4 regions of the Pseudomonas sp. AG1028 genome follow, and region 1 is predicted to be linked to each of the others. Evidence: predicted binding sites of a transcription regulator. Region 1 holds the regulator's gene; each other region holds the start of a gene.
What was found. The regulator FliA, encoded in region 1, starts transcription of late flagellar genes. The targets are predictions, from matches to a motif close to CTAAAGTTTNNNNNNNNNNNGCCGNTAA.
Positions count from the first base shown of each region.

Region 2: a site for FliA is predicted at 1,697-1,724, ahead of FB481_RS17955 (methyl-accepting chemotaxis protein). Genes of this name have one in related genera too.
Region 3: a site for FliA is predicted at 2,128-2,155, ahead of FB481_RS01820 (methyl-accepting chemotaxis protein). Genes of this name have one in related genera too.
Region 4: a site for FliA is predicted at 1,363-1,390, ahead of FB481_RS04080 (flagellin). Genes of this name have one in related genera too.

Region 1 covers NZ_VIVP01000014.1:45,924-49,209, forward strand. The annotation lists gene FB481_RS21360 (protein phosphatase CheZ) at 1-372, opposite strand, end outside; gene FB481_RS21365 (chemotaxis response regulator CheY) at 392-766, opposite strand; gene fliA (RNA polymerase sigma factor FliA) at 963-1,706, opposite strand; gene fleN (flagellar synthesis regulator FleN) at 1,703-2,533, opposite strand; gene flhF (flagellar biosynthesis protein FlhF) at 2,631-3,286, opposite strand, start outside.
Region 2 covers NZ_VIVP01000010.1:169,313-172,598, reverse strand. The annotation lists gene FB481_RS17955 (methyl-accepting chemotaxis protein) at 36-1,655, opposite strand; gene FB481_RS17950 (NAD(P)/FAD-dependent oxidoreductase) at 1,855-2,934, opposite strand; gene FB481_RS17945 (helix-turn-helix transcriptional regulator) at 2,977-3,286, opposite strand, start outside.
Region 3 covers NZ_VIVP01000001.1:402,036-405,321, reverse strand. The annotation lists gene FB481_RS01820 (methyl-accepting chemotaxis protein) at 26-1,930, opposite strand; gene FB481_RS01815 (GFA family protein) at 2,224-2,628, opposite strand; gene FB481_RS01810 (AEC family transporter) at 2,718-3,286, shown strand, end outside.
Region 4 covers NZ_VIVP01000002.1:236,442-239,727, forward strand. The annotation lists gene FB481_RS04075 (glycosyltransferase) at 1-1,331, shown strand, start outside; gene FB481_RS04080 (flagellin) at 1,586-2,746, shown strand; gene FB481_RS04085 (flagellar protein FlaG) at 2,826-3,206, shown strand; gene fliD (flagellar filament capping protein FliD) at 3,286-3,286, shown strand, end outside.

The DNA of each region.
Region 1 (3,286 bases):
GAGCGAATCGGCTTCACTACTCAGGTCATTGACCAGCGGCGCGCTCTGCTCGACCAGATCCATGGTGCGATTGGCCGCACGCTCGGTCATGGTCACCACGTAGTTCAGGCGCTCGGTGGCGTCGGAAATCTGCGAGATTTCCTTGGCGTGGGGCACCCGGGGATCGAGCTGAAAATTGACGATAGCGTTATGCAGCTCACGGGTGAGCTTGCCGACTTCGAGGTAAAGCCCCCGGTCGCGCGCCTTGTTCAATTCATTGATCAGCTGTACGGCTTCGCCAAAGTTTCCTTGCTCGAGGCTGTCGACCAGTTGGCGGGCATTGCTTTTCAGGGTCGACTCGAGGTCAACCTCGTTGGAGTCATCGTGTTCCATAACAACCTCGCGGCAGACATCAGCCGTTAACTCGCTCGAAGATTTTTTCGATCTTTTCCTTGAGCACCTGAGCGGTGAAGGGCTTGACTACGTAGCCATTCACACCGGCTTGTGCGGCCTCGATGATCTGATCGCGCTTGGCTTCCGCCGTCACCATGAGCACCGGCAACTGCTTGAGTCGCTCGTCGGCACGCACGGCGCGCAGCAGATCGATACCGGTCATGCCCGGCATGTTCCAGTCGGTTACCAGAAAATCGAAATTGCCGCTCTGCAGCATGGGCAGCGCGGTTACCCCGTCATCAGCCTCTGCCGTATTGGTGAACCCCAGATCACGCAAGAGGTTCTTGATGATCCGTCGCATCGTCGAGAAATCATCGACGATGAGGATTTTCATGTTCTTGTCCAAGTCGACCTCCGTACAGTCCTAAAACGCCTACACCTTGTGCAGCGCTTATTAATCGTGAAACCGGCCTGGCTGAACGCCGCAAACCATTGCGCTCGGCTTTGCTGCGTTCACTGTGTGCCCCGCCCTGCTGTGCTGCATTTACCACAAGGGCTGGCTCGACCAACTCCAGTCCCTGCACAAATTCCTATGCGCGCCACTCCCCCAACCGCGCCCGTAAGCGCGCGGCACACTGACTATGCAGTTGGCTGACCCGCGATTCACTCACCCCCAGCACCTCGCCGATTTCCTTGAGGTTCAATTCCTCGTCGTAGTACAGCGACAACACCAGCCGCTCACGTTCCGGCAGATTACTGATGGCATCGGCCAATGCAGCCTGGAAACGACTGTCTTCCAGTTCATGCGAAGGCCCGTGATGCAGGGAACTCGTGTCTTCCTGCAGACCGCCGTTATCGCCTTCCTGCAAGAGGTCGTCGAAACTGAACAGGCGGCTGCCCAAAGTGTCGCCAAGAATGCCGTAGTAATCTTCGAGACTCAATTGGAGTTCGGCAGCAACCTCGTGATCTTTAGCGTCACGACCGGTTCTGGCCTCAATTTTTCGTATTGCATCGCTGACCATGCGGCTGTTGCGGTGCACCGAACGCGGCGCCCAGTCGCCCTTGCGTACCTCATCGAGCATGGCGCCGCGGATGCGGATACCGGCAAAGGTCTCGAAACTGGCGCCCTTGCCGGCATCGTACTTACGCGACGCCTCGAGCAGACCGATCATGCCGGCCTGGATCAAGTCGTCGACCTGTACGTTGGCGGGCAGACGGGCCAGCAGGTGGTAGGCGATGCGTTTTACCAGCGGCGCGTGGCGCTCGATCAACTGATGCTGTGAATCTCGTGCTTGTGCCTTGCTGTACATTCGGAGTCCAGAGGCTGTCGTCATACAGCCGTGTCTGCAGTCGGTTGTTGCACCAAGCGCTCCACGAAAAATTCCAGATGGCCACGCGGGTTGGCCGGCAAGGGCCATGCATCGACCTTCTGGGCAATCGCCTTGAACGCCAGCGCGCACTTCGAACGAGGGAACGCCTCATACACCGCACGCTGTTTCTGTACGGCCTTGCGAACCGATTCGTCGTACGGCACCGCGCCCACGTATTGCAGCGCGACGTCCAGGAAACGGTCGGTCACTTTAGTCAGCTTAGCAAAGAGATTGCGGCCTTCCTGGGGGCTGTGCGCCATGTTGGCGAGGACCCGGAAACGGTTCATGCCGTGGTCGCGATTGAGTAGCTTGATCAGCGCGTAGGCATCGGTAATGGACGTCGGTTCGTCGCACACCACCACCAGCACTTCCTGGGCCGCGCGCACGAAGCTGACCACTGAGTCACCAATACCGGCAGCGGTATCGACGATGAGCACGTCAAGGTTCTCGCTGATGTCGCTGAAGGCCTGGATCAGGCCGGCGTGCTGCATGGGCGTAAGCTGCACCATCGCTTGAGTACCGGAGGCGGCGGGCACGATACGAATGCCGCCAGGCCCCTGCAGCACCACATCACGCAGGTCGCACTCGCCGTCGATCACGTCAGCCAGGGTGCGCTTGGCGGTAAGACCAAGCAGCACGTCCACGTTGGCAAGGCCCAGGTCGGCGTCCATGAGCATAACGCGCCGACCAAGGTCGGCCAGTGCCAGCGACAAGTTCACCGACACATTGGTCTTGCCAACGCCGCCTTTGCCGCCAGTCACCGCGATCACCTGTACGGGATGCATACCCATGTTATCTACACACCTTATTCTGACTTCACTGTGGGCCCTGGGGCCATTGTGCGCTGTCGCGGCGAGCACGACCAGCGCGTCACCGTATTCAATCCGTTCAACCGGCCTGTCTGGCAGGGTTCTGATAGAGCCCTGCGAACATATCGGCCATGGTGTCTTCGCTCGGCTCGTCCGGCGCCTGCAGACCGACAGCGCGACTGACCAACTGATGGCTGCGCGGCACGTGTACGTCATCCGGGATGCGCGGGCCATCTGCCAAGTAGGCTACCGGCAGACGATGGCCAATAGCCAGCCCCAATACCTCACCCATGCTGGTAGCCTCATCCAGTTTACTCAGAATGCAGCCCGCCAGCCCACAGCGCTTGTAGCTGTGATAGGCCGCCTTGAGAACCTGCGCCTGGCTAGTGGCGGCCAGCACCAGGTAATTGCGTGCGTTGACGCCGCGGCTGGCCAGCGCCTCAAGCTGCATGCGCAGCGCCGGATCATTGGCGGGCAGGCCAGCGGTGTCGATCAGCACCACACGCTTGCGGGCCAGCGGTACGAGCGCCTGGGTCAGCGACTGACCCGGATCGACCTGGGTCACCGAGACGCCAAGAATCCGGCCCAGGGTCTTTAGCTGTTCCTGAGCGCCGATACGGTAGCTGTCCATGCTCACCAGCGCGATGCTGGCCGCGCCATACTTGAGAACGTAGCGCGCGGCCAGCTTGGCCAGGGTGGTGGTCTTGCCCATGCCGGCGGGGCCGACCAGCGCGA
Region 2 (3,286 bases), on a different contig from region 1:
CTGCCCCAGGCAAAAGTAACCGCCTTGGACGTGCCTCAGACTACGAAGCGAGTCACCAGCTGGTTCAGATTGATGGCCAACTGGGACATCTCGCCGCAAGCGCTGGCTGTTTGGCTGGCGCCTGCGGCGCTCTGCGAAGCAAGATCACGAATACGCAGAAGGTTCTGATCCACCTCACGCGCAACATGCGATTGCTCTTCAGATGCAGTGGCAATCTGCAGGTTGCGCTCATTGATGTGGGTGATCGCCGTTGCGATTTGATCCAGGGAGCTGCTTGCCTCCTGCGCGATGTCCAGGGATTGGTTGGCCAGGTCACGGCTGGTGCCCATCGCCTGAACAGCGTGTTCGGAATCAGTCTGAATGGCCGCAATCATCTGCTCGATTTCCTGGGTCGACATCTGGGTGCGATGCGCCAATGCCCTGACTTCGTCAGCGACCACTGCGAAGCCGCGCCCCTGTTCGCCAGCACGGGCCGCTTCGATTGCGGCGTTCAAGGCCAGGAGGTTGGTCTGTTCTGCGATACCGCGAATGACTTCCACGACCTTGGAGATATTCTGCGCACGATCCGACAGCCCCTGGATCTGTTCGCTCGTCTGTTCCACGTTGCCGCTCAGGCGCTGGATCGATTTCAGCGTCTGCGACACTCGCTCCAAACCGGCCTCGGTGAAGCCCTGGGTGCGCTTGGATTCTTCTGAGGCTGACTCGGCGTTGCGGGCTACTTCATCCACTGCAGCGCTCATTTCCGTGACGGCCGTCGCGGCCTGATTGACCTCGTCATTCTGCGCGACCATGCCGCGGCTGGAGGCCTCCGTGACCGCCGTCATTTCCTCGGCGGCTGAAGCCAGCTGGGTCGAAGAGTCCGAGATCTGCACGATCGTATGGCGCAGGTTCTGCTGCATCTGCGCGAGCGCCCTGAGCAGCCTGCCTGCTTCGTCGGTTCCGCTTACGTGCACTTCTTTGGACAGGTTGCTGCCTGCGATTCGTTCTGCAACGGTCAGTGCATCGTTTATCGGCGCTGTAATGCTCCTGACCAGCAGGGCTGCAAGAGCAATGGTCAACAGCACCACGGCGATCACTATCGCGATAGTAAGCGCCATACCCGACGAGTAGATTTCAGCTGCGTTTTGACCGGCGTGCTCTGCGCCCTTGTCGTTAAAGTCGGTGAGGTCCTTGATCTGCTCTTCCATCTTGTTTGTCAGCGGTCGGATGCCTGTGCTGACAAGACTCACAGCTGAGGCGATGTCACCAGCCCTCATCATGGGTTCCAACAGGTCCAACTGCTTGGCATAGGCCTCGGCGCTGCCCTTCACTGCGTTAAATAGTGTGCGTTCGGTATCGCTGGCGATAAGCGGCTCGTAGTTTGCGACGGCATCCGTTAAGGCCTTGCGGTACCCGGGAAAGCTTTCGATGGTGCGCTGGATGCTTTTGGGATCAGCCAAGCCACGTTGGGTTTCGAGCCTCAGCCGAAGCGTAGCCGCGTTCATGATCCCGGTTTGGCGCACACTGGCCATCCAGTTCTGTTCAACGTCCATTTCGATATCGCGCAGTTTTCCCATCTGTAGAACGGCGACCACACCGAGCACGAAAACGAGCCCTACGATCAGTGCGAAGAAGAGGGCAGCGCGTGGAGCAAGGTTGAGATTTCTAAGGCTCATGGGAAAGATTCCGGGCGTTGAAGGTGGATGACCTGAGTGAGCTATCGACCTTGCCCAGGGAATATTTAAATATCAGCGTGCGTTTCCGACGGGCTGCTAGGTCACTCGCTAGCAGCTGGATAGCTCGTCCGGCCGGAACATCTTTTTAGTGTTTCAGTAGCTGGTCGAGTGCGTCGGACTTGCCATGGATGGTGAGCGATCAACCAACGTAGCGTTGACTTGATTGAGCCTGTTTTAGATGTCGTATCAGATGGGGAAGGATGTATTCTGCATCGGGGCCTACACCTCGAAGCGTGGCTGACGCGAAGTTACGTTGTCGAGGCAAGCCAACGAAGAACAGTCCCGGTAGCGTCTGAGCCACCCCATTTTTCTGCAGTAGGCGCCCATGCTGATCTCGTACTGGCAGGTTATCTAGAAAGGAAATGTTCGGCTGAAAACCGGTAGCGAAGATCAGGCTGTCGACGGTTTCGTGATGATCGTCTGCCCATATGACCCCATCTGAGGTAAGGCGGGTAAACATAGGCTTGCGCTGCAGCAAGCCAGACCTTATCGCCCGACGATATTTGCCCTGATCAAGCACAGGGGTTCCTTGATCAGTCAGCCAGCGCGTTTTCCCAAAACCGGTCCATTTCAACCATGTATGAAAGTCGACTCCCAGCATCCGCTGAGGGAAAAAGCGTATTTTTTCTCTTGTCGCCAAGGTGGTCACCGCAACGTTCGCAAGCTCGTAAGCGATCTGAACGGCCGAGTTGGCTGCTCCGATCACTACAACTCGTTCGCCATGGAAAGGGTATGTACTGCGATACTGAGCGCTGTGAATTATGCGTCCTTCAAACATGCCAAGGCCTGGGATGTCCGGGACGTACGGTCTGTTGAACCCGCCAGAAGCGACAACCACCGACTTCGCGCAAAGGCTCTCGCCGTTAGCAGTTTGTACTTCGAATCCTTGAGGGTGGGTTCGTACATGCGCCACTCGCGCGCCTTGGCGGATCGGCAGTCGGAAATGTTCTGCGTACCCCTCAAGGTATGCCACCACCTGGTCTCTGGTCGGATAGTTTTTTTGCGGGCCAGGGAAAGGTTGCCCTGGAAGAGCAGAGTACTCAGCTGGTGAAAAGAGCTGCAGGCTTTCGTAGTAATTTCGCCAGTTTCCGCCTGGTGCACCTTGTTCATCGATGATCAAGAATCTCAGGGCATGCTGCTGTAGCAACCGTCCGGCAGCAAGGCCTGCCTGGCCTGCGCCAATGATGATCGCATCGAGTTGCGGTTTTTTAATGTTCATATATGCGTACCTGTACACATAATGGCTTGAGCAAAATGGCCCTTAACTTGGGCAGCAGTGCGGCGCAATTTTCTTGATGTGATCAAGGATGGACTCAAGCCGAGTGATGATTGCAGAACCATTCACTTCGTAGAAAACTTGGCGGCCGCTCTTGGCTGCCCGAACGATGTCAGCCTCCAGCAGTATCTGCAGATGTCGTGAAACCACCGAGCGTTCTTGGGGGAGCCCTGCAGAGATTTCGCTCACGTCCGCGCGGCCCAACAGCATGACTCGCTTTAAAACGGCTATTCGCGACGGCTCGCACAGAGCTTTGAAGAATGCACTATCGAGCGAGGCGACGGCAGCCTCGATG
Region 3 (3,286 bases), on a different contig from region 1:
GACGGGCGACAGCTCGCCAGGGCGATCAGGCCAGGCGGAAGCGGCTCACCAGCTTCTGCTGGTGATCGGCCAGGCGCGCCAGCTCCTGGCTGGTCACGGCGGTCTGCTCGGCACCGGAACTGACCTGGATGGCCACGTCGTTGATGTCTACCACGTTGCGGTTGATGTCTTCGGCCACCGCGCTCTGCTCCTCGGCCGCCGCGGCGATCTGCATGTTGCGGTCGCTGATACTGGATACGCCCGAGGCGATATCGGCCAGCAGGTCACCAGCGCGCTCGATGTTGCTGGCACCAGCGCGGGCCTTGCCGAGGGTTTCCTGCATGGACTGCGTGGCCAGGTCGGAGCCGCGCTGCAGATTGGCGATCATCTCCTGGATATTGCCGGTGGACTCCTGGGTTTTCTGCGCCAGGGTGCGCACCTCGGAGGCCACCACTGCGAAGCCTCGACCGTGATCGCCGGCGCGCGCCGCTTCGATGGCCGCGTTGAGGGCCAGCAGGTTGGTCTGGTCGGCGATGCCGCGAATCACGTCGAGCACCGAGGAGATCGAATCGCTCTCGTGCTTGAGGTCACCGATGATGCGCGCAGTGTCATCGGCCTGAGTCGACAGCTCACGAATCACCTCAACGGTGCGCTCGATTTCCTGGCGGCCCTGGGTGGTGCTGAGGTTGACCTGGCGTGACATCTCCGCGGCGTCGTTGGTGCTCTGCGCCACCTCGCGAACCGTGGCGCTCATCTCGTTGATCGCGGTGACCACCAGCTCGGTGCCCTGGCGCTGGCGCTCCAGGCTGTCGCTGGTTTGCAGGGTGACCGCCGAGCACTCCTCGGCGGCGGTGGCCACCTGCGCGGTGGCCGAACCGATTTCCTGGACGATCTGCGTCAACTCCTCGGCCATGGTGTTGAGGTTGCGGGTGATCTCGCCGAACTCGTCGTTGCCGACGTAACCCGAACGGGCCGTCAGGTTACGCTGCGACAGCGCCAACAGCGCACGGTTGGCCTCGCCCACCGCCAGGTTGATATTGCGGATGATCAGGTAGGAAAGCGCAGCCACCACGGCGATGGCCACAAGCACGCTGATGACCGTCATCCACAACATGGCAGAGGCCTTGCTGCGTTCTTGAGCGGCCAACTCGTACACACTGCCCCCCAGCTCATTCTCCACTTCACCCATCAGGTCGATGCGATTGGTAGAGGTCTGGAACCAGTCGGTGGCCTTGACGCCCAGCGGCTGGCCGAGCGGCGTTTCGAAGGCCAGCTTCTGCAGGCGCGCCACTTCCAGGCCGCTGGGTTGCTGCATCTTCTCGTCGAGTTTGCTTACGAACTCAGGCGAGGCGTTGCGGCGGAAGCCTTCCGAATAGGCGGTGAACTCGCCCAGGTTGCGGCTGAAGGTCGACAGCAGGTCAGCATCGAAGCGGTCTTGGTTGAACACTACACCGAGCATGGCGCGTTCGCGGCCGGCGCGCTCCTTCATCTCGATGAACTGGTTGAGCGAGGACAGCGCCCGCGACAATATCGGATCCTTGACCGAACGCTCGACGGCGTGGGTGTAGCCGATCAGCTTGCGAATGATGTCGGTGAAGCGCGCGCCGGATTCACGGTTGTTGATCGCCAGCTTGTCGATCTGTCCACGCATGGCATCCAGGCCGCTCAACGCAGCCAACGCCTCACTCAGCTCGGTATCGATATTGCCCAGCGCGCGTGCATCGGCCAGGGCGGTGTCGGTCTGGCCGCGCATGCGCAGCAGGACGTCTTGCATGTTCTTGCCCTGGCTGCCCAGGAATACGCCACTGGCGCCGCGCTCACGCTGCAATACAGTGATCAGCTGGCTGACCTTTTGCGCGACGACGCTGGCCTCCTGCGTCTGTTCCATCTCCTGCAAGGTCTGGTAGCTGCTGTTGACCTGCAGAGCGGCCAGCCAGAGAAAGCCCAGCAACGGGCAGGCGAGAATCAGCAGGAGCTTGAGGCTCAAGGGGATGTTTCTGAGCACGACGTTTCACCTATTCAATTTACTTCGGCAGTTCTGATTACGAAGCGAAGGGTTGCCTGTTGTCGCACCGTCTGCGCGGCGCGTTGAACAGGGGGACGCATTTGGCATGCGGCACGTTAGGCAATAGACGAGGTACAGAAGGGTAATCGGCGCGCGACATCCAATCTTTAATAAAGTTCGACCCAACTATCGAAACAGGGCAACGAGAGGTTGCAGGCCGCTAAATCGGTTACGCGCCGCTAATCGATCCGCTCTTGTTGCTCCTGGGGCAACAGCGGGTCGACCTCCAGCCACGGCAAACGGCTCTGGGTCCAGATATGCCGGTCGGCAGCGGCGTGTTCGGGGTGATCGAGCGTGGCGATGGTCACGTCCAGGCTGTTCGGGCTAAGGGTGGTGAACAGCGCCAGGTGAGCGCCACAACCCGAACAGAAATAACGCTCGCAGGTCGGCGAAGACGCGAAGCGTGCAGGCTCGCCGCAAGCCCACGTGAAGCTGGCCCGCGGCACGGTGATCCAGGTCACCAGGATGCCGCCAGTGCTGCGCCGGCATACCGAACAGTGACAGTGGGCGATATCGCGCAGCGGCGCACGGAACTGGTAACGCACGGCGCCGCATTGGCAGCCGCCTTGATGCAGATCGCTCATTTCATGCTCCTGAATACGCGCGCGAATCCCTGCTTGCCTGATCGACCGGCACTGGCGAAGATGCCCCCTCACCACCACCGGGGGCTCCCGTGACCGAACTGCTCTTGGCCCTCTGGCCACTGTTTGCGCTGATCGTCGGCGGCTACGTGCTCAGCCGTCGGGGCTTTCCCAACGAAGCCTTCTGGCCAGGCGCCGAACGCCTCAACTACTTCATCCTGTTCCCCGCTCTGCTGTTCAACAGCCTGGCCACCGCACCGCTGGACAACCCACAACTGCCGCGCATGGCCCTGGCCGTGTTGCTCGGCTTGGGCATTGCCTGGCTGGCGCTACTGGTGGTGCGGCGCCTGCGCGGCTGGCCGGCGGCGCGCTTCGGCGCCTTCAGCCAGGGCATTCTGCGTTTCAACACCTACCTGGGCCTGGCTGCCGTGGGCAGCCTGTTCGGCCAGCCGGGCCTAACCCTGGCCGCGTTGATGCTGGCGCTGATGGTGCCGACCGTCAACGTGCTCTCGGTGTGGTCGCTGACCGCCGAGCGCGGCGTCAGTGCGCGCAGTCTGCTGCTGCCGATCATCCGCAACCCGCTGATTCTCGCCTGCCTGGCCGGTGCACTGGTCAACCTGAGCGGCCTGGGCTTGCCCGGCGGCAGCGGTCGACTGCTCAG
Region 4 (3,286 bases), on a different contig from region 1:
GCAGCGCCGTTGGGCATGAGTGCCTGCTGGTTGCCAAGGCCGTGTTTCTGCAGTTGGGTGGGCTGAGCGAGGAGGGCATGCCGTGGCGCTATGCAGGTGTCGACCTCTGCCTGAAGGCGCGCCAGGCAGGTTATCTGACCGTGTGGACACCGTTCTCCCAAGTGATGTTTGACCCGGTAGATATCACCCGGGGCACTACCGCCGAGCATGACGCTCTGTATGCAAAATGGCTGCCGGTGCTGGCACGCGATCCCGCCTACAACCCGAACTTCTCACTCTCGCAGCCGGGGGGCTTCAAGCTGGCCGACACGGCGTTGTCATGGCGCCCCCTGTCGTCATGGAAGCCGGTACCCACTGTGCTGGCCCATCCGTCTGACAACTACGGCTCTGGGCACTATCGAGTGATTCAGCCATTTAGCGCCTTGCAACAGGCCGGGTTGATCGATGGCGGGCTATCCCCGGGGCTCATGCATGTGACGGATCTGGAGCGCTACGACCCGGATGTGATCATTTTGCAGAAGCAGATCGGCGATGATCGCTTCGATGCGATGCGTCGTATGCAGGCTTTTTCGCGTGCGTTCAAGGTCTACGAACTCGATGACTACCTGCCTAATCTGCCGGTAAAAAGCGTCCACCGTGCGCAGATGCCCAAGGACATCCTGAAGTCTATGCGTCGCGGCTTGGGGTACGTGGACCGTTTTGTCGTGTCGACGCAGGCCCTGGCCGATGCTTGCAGCGGCTTGCACGATGATATCCGGGTGATCGAGAACTGTTTGCCGCCTGCCTGGTGGAAAGGGCTCGCCGCCAAACGAAACCGTTCGCAGAAACCCAGGGTTGGCTGGGCAGGGGGCATTGGGCACACCGGCGATCTGGAAATGATTGCTGATGTCGTGCTGGCCCTGGCCGATGAAGTCGACTGGGTGTTCATGGGCATGTGCCCCGACAAGCTGCGGCCTGCTGTCAAGGAGGTTCACGAGGGTGTCGATATCAGTGTCTATCCGCGGGCATTGGCAGCGTTGAACCTAGACCTGGCGGTGGCGCCACTGGAGGAAAACCTGTTCAACGAGTGCAAGAGCAATCTGCGCCTGCTGGAGTACGGAGCCTGTGGGTTTGCCGTGGTGTGCAGTGACGTGCGCAGTTACCAGGGAGATCTGCCGGTGACGCGGGTGAAGAACCGTTATCGGGACTGGATAGATGCAATAAGAATGCATGTAGCCGATCTGGACGCGACGGCTCGCGCCGGTGAAGCATTGCACCAGCAGGTGATGCGCGACTGGATGCTCGAGGGTGACAACCTGGTGGCCTGGCAGCGCGCCTGGCTGCCCGACTGAGACGAGGCTTTGGCGCGGTTTTACTGACGGGCTCAAGGATTCGCGGCAGGTGCCGATAAGCTGTTCAGGAAGAGGTTGAAGAATCATGGCTCCTGGGTTGTCAAGGGAGTCGCAAAAAAATTCAACTTCGCTCCTAAAGCTTCGCAGAGTCAGGTCGATAAAGAGTATGAAAGCGAACTCAATGTTGCCTGAGCATTGCAGGCCAGAGTCGCAAGCCCAGGCAAACAGTTAGTGTCCGATGGAGGACAAACATCATGGCTTTGACCGTAAACACCAACATTGCGTCGTTGAACACTCAGCGTAACCTGAACACCTCGTCCAACGCGCTCAATACCTCCCTGCAGCGTCTGTCGACCGGTTCGCGCATCAACAGTGCCAAGGACGATGCGGCTGGCCTGCAAATCGCCAACCGTCTGACCAGCCAGGTCAACGGCCTGAACGTTGCGGTGAAGAACTCCAACGACGGCATCTCCATGGCGCAGACCGCTGAAGGTGCCCTGCAGCAGTCGACCACCATCCTGCAGCGTATGCGTGACCTGTCTCTGCAGTCGGCCAACGGCTCGAACAGCGAAGGCGAGCGTAAGGCACTGAACTCGGAAGTGACCGAGCTCAAGAAGGAACTTAACCGTATCTCCAACACCACCACCTTCGGTGGCAAGAAACTGCTCGATGGTAACTTCGGTACCACCACCTTCCAGGTCGGTAGCGCCGCCAACGAAACCATCAGCGTGAAGATCGACGAAATGAGCACTTCGTCTCTGAAAGGCAAGTACTACGAAGGCTCTGTGGCTGCAGCTACCGGCACCGCCAGCGCTTCGGGCTCGGTCACCGTTTCCGGCACTGTTAACGGTACTGCTTTCTCGGTCAACGTATCGGTTGCCAGTGGCGCCACGGCGAAAGAGTTCAGTCAGTCCGTTGCCACCGCCATCAACGATGCCAACATCGGTGTAGGTGCGTTCGTCGACGATACAGGTAAAACTACCCTGATTTCTGGTCAGAATACTGCCGGCACTGCGAACGCGTTGTCTGCGCTGAGCGTCAGCGGTACTGTGGCAGGCATCACCAACGGTGCATACACCGCTGCAGCGGCTGTAACCGAAACGGAGATGACCAACATCGACGTCAGCACCGTGCAAGGTGCCCAGGAGTCGGTCATCGTTATCGACCAGGCGATCTCGTCGATCGACAAGCAACGTGCCGACCTCGGTGCTGTGCAGAACCGCTTCGAGAACACCATTGGTAACCTGCAGAACATCGCAGAGAACGTTTCGGCAGCACGTGGTCGGATTCAGGATACGGACTTCGCAGCGGAAACTGCGAACCTGACCAAGAACCAGATCCTGCAACAGGCCGGTACTGCGATTCTGTCCCAGGCCAACCAGCTGCCACAGGCAGTACTCAGCCTCCTGCGGTAAGCCAATTGGCTAGGCTGTTCTAAACTCCGGGGGGAAGTGCATAGCGCTTCTCCCCGTTTTGCCTTGCGAGGTAAAAGAAATGGATATCGCAGTAAACAGTTTGTCGCCGGTTCTGACCAAGCCTAATGGTTCGCCTGTGTCAGGTGTCTACGCGGCAGCGGGTGCCTCTTCTGAGGCCGTAAATGACAAGCTTGCTCAACGCCAGGGCAAGGTGTCGACGGAAGATTCTGAGCAGACTCACGAGCAGGTGGACAGCGCGATCACGTCCATCCAGAGTTTCGTCCAGAACATCCAGCGCGACCTGAACTTCAGTGTCGATGATTCAAGTGGCAGGGTTGTGGTCAAAGTGACTGATCGCGCCTCCGGCGATGTGATTCGTCAGTTGCCTTCCGAAGAGGCCTTGCGCTTGGCGGAAAGTCTAGAGGAGGCGCGAAGTCTGCTATTCAAGGCCGAAGCCTGAGATGGCGCGATTTTTGAATTAGGGAGCAGGACTGCATAAGTTTGCAAATAAACGTCAATATCGTGACGGAGTATAAAATA